2 regions of the Mycobacterium sp. NGS35 genome follow, and region 1 is predicted to be linked to the other one. Evidence: predicted binding sites of a transcription regulator. Region 1 holds the regulator's gene; the other holds the start of a gene.
The links. The regulator LexA, encoded in region 1, represses DNA repair genes until DNA is damaged. The targets are predictions, from matches to a motif close to CGAACANNTGTTCG.
Positions count from the first base shown of each region.

Region 1 (3,399 bases):
GAGTTTGTCTTCCACGAACTGCCCTCGCCGGATGACGTCGTCAACGCGGATCCCGACGACTACCCCGACGACGACCCGCACTACATCTGGGCCTGGCTCGACAAGTCGCGCGGACACCTGCGGTCGCGGATGTTCGCGGCCGATCTCGGCGTCGCCGAAGACGAGGCGACCGGCGCCGCGGCCGTACGCATCACCGACATTCTCAGCCGAGATCTCACGATCACCCAGGGCAAGGGGTCCGTCATCTACACCCGGTGGAGCCCTGAGGGGTGGGTGACAGTGGGCGGCCGCGTCGTCGACGACGGCACCGTGCGCGTCGGCTGAAGGGGTTACTTCGACGCGCTGACCTTGCGATGCGCCCGCAGCGCCTCGATCTCCCGCTCGAAGTCGTCGGCGGAGGTGAACGACCGGTACACCGAGGCGAACCGCAAGTAGGCCACCTCGTCCAGATCGCGCAGGGGACCCAGGATGGCCAGGCCGACCTCGTGGCTGGGCACCTCGGGTGAACCGGTGGCCCGCACGGTGTCTTCCACTTGCTGCGCCAGCAGGTTGAGCGCGTCGTCGTCGACCTGGCGGCCCTGACATGCCCGTCGCACACCGCGGATCACCTTTTCGCGGCTGAACGGTTCGGTGACCCCACTGCGCTTGACCACCGCCAGCACGGCCGTCTCGACGGTGGTGAACCTTCGCCCGCATTCTGGGCATGAGCGTCTGCGTCGGATCGCTTGGCCCTCATCGGTTTCCCGTGAGTCGACCACCCGGGAATCGGGATGGCGGCAGAACGGACAGTGCATGACTGCTCCTTCGCCGCGAAGACATTCGGTCGAGTCGAACGCCTCCGAGACTACCCGCGGGCGGCGGACGCGGGCCAACGTCGCCGGGGACATCATCCGAGCGGGGCGATCAGCGTCTGCCCGGCATCCAGCGCTGCAGAGTCAAGGTGATTGAGCTCCCGGATCCGCTCGATCACCCCGGCCACCGGCGCGTCCGGCGCCACTCTGGCCGCAAGCCGCTGCAGATTCTCGCCGGGCTGCACCTGTACGACCGCCAACTGCTGCGGCGCGGCGGTGCCCGTCGTGTCGGCGCTGCGGGCTTGGGCGATCGCGATGAGCCACACCGTGATCAACGCCGCGACCGCCGCCAGCATGACGGTCACGGTCGCGCTGACGCGTCGCGGCCGGTGCGGTGCATACGACATCGCCACGCCTGTGCGCCGATATGTGAGGGCGGCACCGCCCGGCCGCTTCGGTGCGGGACGGCGAGCCCTAAGCGTCGGCGCCGGTACGTCCCAGTCGATCACGGTCATGAGCGCCCCTTCTGTCGCCACCGTTCGCTCCTTTGTTCGAATATAGTCGATCATGCGTTCGAATCCGAACGTTTGATCGATGTGTACCAGAGGCATACGACAGCCCGCTCGCCACGACATGGCGCTCGTGACCACGCATCACGAACGCGACACGCCTCGAACACATGTTTGAAGATGTCGGTGACGACCGTTAGATTTGCACTTATGAGTGACAGCAGCGGTCTCACCCAACGTCAGCGGACCATCCTGGAGGTGATCCGCGCGTCGGTCACCACCAGGGGATATCCGCCGAGCATCCGGGAGATCGGCGACGCCGTCGGCCTCACCTCCACGTCGTCGGTGGCACATCAGCTGCGCACGCTGGAACGCAAGGGCTATCTGCGCCGCGACCCGAATCGTCCCCGCGCCGTCGATGTCCGCGGGGCCGACGACGCGGCGACGGCCGTCACGACCGACGTCGCCGGTTCGGACGCGCTGCCGGAGCCGACGTTCGTGCCCGTGCTCGGACGCATTGCCGCAGGCGGCCCCATCCTCGCCGAGGAAGCGGTCGAAGACGTGTTCCCGCTGCCGCGAGAATTGGTGGGCGAGGGATCGTTGTTCCTGCTCAAGGTCGTGGGCGAGTCGATGGTCGACGCCGCGATCTGTGACGGTGACTGGGTGGTGGTGCGACAGCAGAACACCGCCGACAACGGCGACATCGTCGCGGCGATGATCGACGGGGAAGCCACCGTGAAGACGTTCAAGCGGACCGGCAACCAGGTCTGGCTGATGCCGCACAACCCGGCGTTCGATCCGATTCCCGGCAACGATGCCGCGATTCTCGGCCGTGTGGTCACGGTGATCCGCAAAATCTGACCCGCACACCGCGCCTCGGGTGCATGGTGGACTCATGCGAGCGTCCCGGGCGGTGCAGGCGATAGGAGCAGCGGTGATGGGAGCAGCGGCGCTCGTCGTCCCCGCGGTCGGCTCGCCCAGCGCCGAAAGCCATGTCGCGATGTGCCCGCGGGGCATGGTGCCCAATCCCAACGGCTACGGCTGCATTCCGCAGCTGGGACCGGGCGGCGCGTTCGTCGGCGCCCCGAGTCAGGAAGTGCTCACCCGCTGCGACGGCAACATCTACATCTGCGTGTGGCCGTACCCGGTTCCCTGATCCGCACCACGGAGCAGCCCGCGGGGCTCACCGCCGAACGGACTGCGCCAGTTGACGTTTCGCCGGCTCAGACGCCCAGCGAGCGTCCGATGATCTCCTTCATGATCTCGGTCGTACCGCCGTAGATCGTTTGCACCCGGGCATCCAGATACGCGCGCGCAATCGGGTACTCGCGCATGTAGCCATAGCCGCCGTGCAGCTGCAGGCACCGGTCGATCAGATGGACCTGCTTCTCGGTGGAGTACCACTTGGCCATCGCGGCCTGGTCGGCGGTCAGCTTCTCGTCGAGGTGCAGCCGGATGAACTCGTCGACCATGATCCGCACGACGGTTGCTTCGGTGGCCAGCTCGGCGAGCAGAAAGCGGCTGTTCTGGAAACTGCCGATCGGCTTGCCGAAAGCCTTGCGCTCCTTGGTGTATTGCAGAGTCGACTCGAGCACGGCTTCCATCGCCGCGGCCGCCATGATCGCGATCGAGATCCGCTCCTGGGGCAGGTTCTGCATCAAGTAGATGAAGCCCTTGCCTTCCTCACCGAGCAGGTTCTCGGCGGGCACCTTGACGTCGGTGAACGACAACTCGGCGGTGTCCTGGGCATCCAACCCGATCTTGTCCAGATGACGGCCGCGCTCGAAGCCTTCCATCCCGCGCTCGACGACCAGCAGCGAGAAACCCTGCGCACCCTTCTCCGGATCGGTCTGCGCGACGACGATCACCAGGTCGGAGTTGATGCCGTTGGTGATGAAGGTCTTTGCCCCGTTGAGGATGTAGTGGTCACCTTCTTTGACCGCGCGGGTCTTGATGCCCTGCAGGTCGCTGCCGGTGCCCGGCTCGGTCATCGCGATCGCGGTGATCAGCTCGCCGGTACAGAACTTCGGCAGCCAGCGTTGCTTCTGTTCTTCGTTGGCCAGCCTCAGCAGATACGGGGCCACCACGTCGTTGTGCAG
Region 1 covers NZ_JCALDL010000002.1:231,613-235,011, reverse strand. Annotated here, with positions in the region: gene AC5Y4C_RS06120 (PhzF family phenazine biosynthesis protein) at 1-324, shown strand, start outside; gene nrdR (transcriptional regulator NrdR) at 330-794, opposite strand; gene AC5Y4C_RS06110 (LysM peptidoglycan-binding domain-containing protein) at 887-1,327, opposite strand; gene lexA (transcriptional repressor LexA) at 1,511-2,161, shown strand; gene AC5Y4C_RS06100 (hypothetical protein) at 2,196-2,456, shown strand; gene AC5Y4C_RS06095 (acyl-CoA dehydrogenase family protein) at 2,524-3,399, opposite strand, start outside.

Region 2 (3,399 bases), on a different contig from region 1:
TCTCATCGCCGACCAGCCCACGAACGTCGTAGGCCTTGATCACGCTGTGAACCATCGCAGCGGGCCGGGACATGACGAAGGTTGACTCCTGGTCGAGAACGCTACTGTTGGCGCCAGCCTAACTGTTTGCCCCCGGCCTCAGGTTCAACTCACTGCGGGTCCGGCAACACCCTGAGGTGGCCGCGGCGTCTGCCGGCCTTGGACGACGGAGAAGGTGGCGGGGCCAGCACGGCGCCGTGGGTGCCGACGGGCGCGCCGTTGACCGGATCGATCTGCTGGTATCGGCCGCCGGCGGGCGAATCGTCGAGCGCTGCACTGCCCCGGCTTCCCATCACGAAGTTGCCCCGGCCGCCGTCACGGTTCTCCCGGACCGCGTCGGCGAGCGCGACCAAGTCGTCTTCGTCGGGACTAGTGGGCAGCGGCCCGGCGTGGCGAACCAACTCCCAACCGCGCGGGGCGGTGATGCGGCTGGCGTGTCCGACACACAGGTCCCACGAATGCGGTTCCGGCGCAGTGGCCAGCGGACCGACGACCGCCGTGGAATCCGAGTAGACAAACGTCAGCGTCGCGACCGCATATTGAGGACACCCGGGCCGGCAGCAGCGACGGGGAACGTTCACGTCGGGAAGGCTATCGTGCGGGATCGTCGGCCGCCGCCGGACACGCGCACGGTCCGAAGCGAAGATCCCCAACCGTTACGATCGCCCGCGTGGCCGGTAGACGCCGTTCCCGGCGACGGGAGATGAGAGGTCCGTTGTTGCCGCCGACGGTGCCCGGATGGCGCAGCCGCGCCGAGCGATTCGACATGGCGGTGCTCGAGGCCTATGAGCCGATCGAGCAGCGGTGGCGCGACCGGGTGTCCGGGCTCGACGTCGCGGTCGACGAGATACCGCGCATCTCCCCCAAGGATCCGGACAGTGTGCAGTGGCCGCCGGAGGTGGTGGCCGACGGGCCGATCGCCCTGGCCCGATTGATCCCTGCCGGCGTGGACGTTCGGGGCAATTCGACGCGCGCACGCATCGTCTTGTTTCGCAAGCCGATCGAGCGGCGCGCCAAAGACAGCGACGAACTTGCGGACTTGTTGCATGAGTTGCTGGTGGCTCAGGTCGCGACGTATCTGGGTGTCGAACCCTCCGTCATCGACCCGACGATCGACGACGACTGAGCGCTTGGGTGCCCGAGCCGGTAGCGGGCTAGATGATGCCGCGCTTGAGGCGGCGGCGCTCCCGCTCGGACAGACCGCCCCAGATGCCGAAGCGCTCGTCATGGGCTAGTGCGTATTCGAGGCACTCGCCGCGAACCTCGCAGCCCATGCAGATGCGCTTGGCCTCTCGGGTGGAGCCGCCCTTCTCGGGGAAGAACGCCTCCGGGTCGGTTTGGGCGCACAGCGCCCGCTCCTGCCATTGGTCGTCCGGGGCGTCCGGTGGCAGACCGAAAAAGTCCGGCACCAAAGCCAAGTTAGCTCGCTGGGCGGTGGGTGCCTCGTCGTCGGAGTGGGTTTGCGGCGCGCTGCCTGCCGCGCTCAATCCGCGGTCGGCCAGCCGGATGTGACGCGGGAAATCGCTTTGCTCGTAAGGCATTTCGCCTCCTAACCTAAGAATCGCAGTTGGTTGTGGATGTCGCCCACTATTCAGCAGAATTCGAACAAGTGATCGAATCTCGGTCTGCGACACCGGAACCGGCTGGCGAACCGGGAATGACACTGATGTGATTACACACTTGTGAGCAGGCCCGGTCAAGCGTTGGAACCAAATTTCATACCATCTCGTTATCGAGATTCGGCGCGTCGTTTCTGCGGCGTGTCGCACCGCGGCGAACGCGCGCCCGACGGAAGGCCTAGTGTCCTGGGTTGTGAAGGTCACCGTTCTCGTAGGCGGCGTCGGCGGGGCGCGCTTCCTTCTGGGCGTCCAGCACCTGCTCGGCCTCGGCCAGTTCGCCACCGGTGAAAGCACGCATGAGCTGACCGCCGTCGTCAACATCGGCGACGACGCGTGGATGCACGGCGTGCGCGTCTGCCCCGATCTGGACACGTGCATGTACACCCTCGGCGGCGGCATCGACCCCGAGCGCGGCTGGGGCCACCGCGACGAAACTTGGCACGCGAAGGAGGAATTGGCCCGCTACGGCGTGCAGCCCGACTGGTTCGGGCTCGGCGACCGCGACCTGGCGACCCATCTGGTGCGCAGCCAGATGCTGCGGGCAGGCTATCCACTGTCACAGGTGACCGAAGCCCTGTGCCACCGCTGGTCGCCCGGCGCGACACTGCTGCCCGCTAGTGATGACCGCTGCGAAACCCACGTCGTCATCACCGATCCCGCCGACGGCGCACAGCGCGCGATCCACTTCCAGGAGTGGTGGGTGCGCTACCGCGCGCAGGTGCCCACGCACAGCTTCGCGTTCGTCGGCGCCGAGAAAGCCACCGCCGGACCCGGCGTCGTCGACGCAATCGAATCCGCGGACGTGGTGTTCCTGGCACCGTCGAACCCCGTCGTCAGCATCGGCGCAATCCTGGCGATTTCCGGCATCCGCGGCGCATTGCGCTCCACTTCCGCGCCGGTGATCGGTTACTCCCCCATCGTCAGCGGAAAACCCTTGCGCGGCATGGCCGATGAATGCCTGCGCGTGATCGGTGTGGCCAGCACGTCCGAGGCCGTCGGCGCCTACTACGGCGCCCGCAGCGGAGTCGGGATCCTCGACGGCTGGTTGATCCACGAAGGCGACACCGCGTCCATCGACGGGGTGGCCGTGCGTGCGGTGCCACTGCTGATGACGAACCCGGCCGCCACCGCCGACATGGTGCGCAGCGGCCTGGAATTGGCCGGGCTCACGTCGGAGCCGCGGTCGTGACCGATCACGGGTCGGCACGCCGCGTCGAGCTGCTCCCGGTCGCCGGGCTTCCCGAGTTCCGGCCCGGCGACGACCTGGCCGCGGCGATCGCGAAGGCAGCGCCATGGCTGCGCGACGGGGACGTGGTGGTGGTCACCAGTAAGGTCGTGAGCAAGTGCGAGGGTCGCATCGTGCCGGCGCCGGCTGACCCTCAGGCCCGAGATGACCTGCGCCGCAAGCTAATCGACGCCGAAGCGGTCAGGGTTCTGGCACGCAAGGGCAAGACGCTGATCACCGAGAACGCACTCGGGCTGGTGCAGGCCGCCGCGGGCGTCGACGGGTCGAATGTCGGCGCCACCGAGCTCGCGCTGCTCCCGCTCGACCCGGACGCCAGCGCGGCGACATTGCGGGCGCGGCTGCGGGAACGGCTCGGCGTGACTGTCGGTGTGCTGATCACCGACACCATGGGCCGCGCGTGGCGCAACGGGCAGATCGACGTCGCGATCGGTGCGTCCGGTGTCGAGGTGCTGCATGCCTATGCCGGCACGCACGACCCGCACGGCAACGAACTGG
Region 2 covers NZ_JCALDL010000001.1:184,818-188,216, forward strand. Annotated here, with positions in the region: gene AC5Y4C_RS00940 (phosphomannomutase/phosphoglucomutase) at 1-73, opposite strand, end outside; gene AC5Y4C_RS00945 (DUF3499 domain-containing protein) at 150-620, opposite strand; gene AC5Y4C_RS00950 (metallopeptidase family protein) at 743-1,165, shown strand; gene AC5Y4C_RS00955 (WhiB family transcriptional regulator) at 1,194-1,457, opposite strand; gene cofD (2-phospho-L-lactate transferase) at 1,852-2,847, shown strand; gene AC5Y4C_RS00965 (coenzyme F420-0:L-glutamate ligase) at 2,844-3,399, shown strand, end outside.
Region 2: cofD (2-phospho-L-lactate transferase) is a predicted target of LexA. The motif match lies at 1,642-1,655, and genes of this name have one in related genera.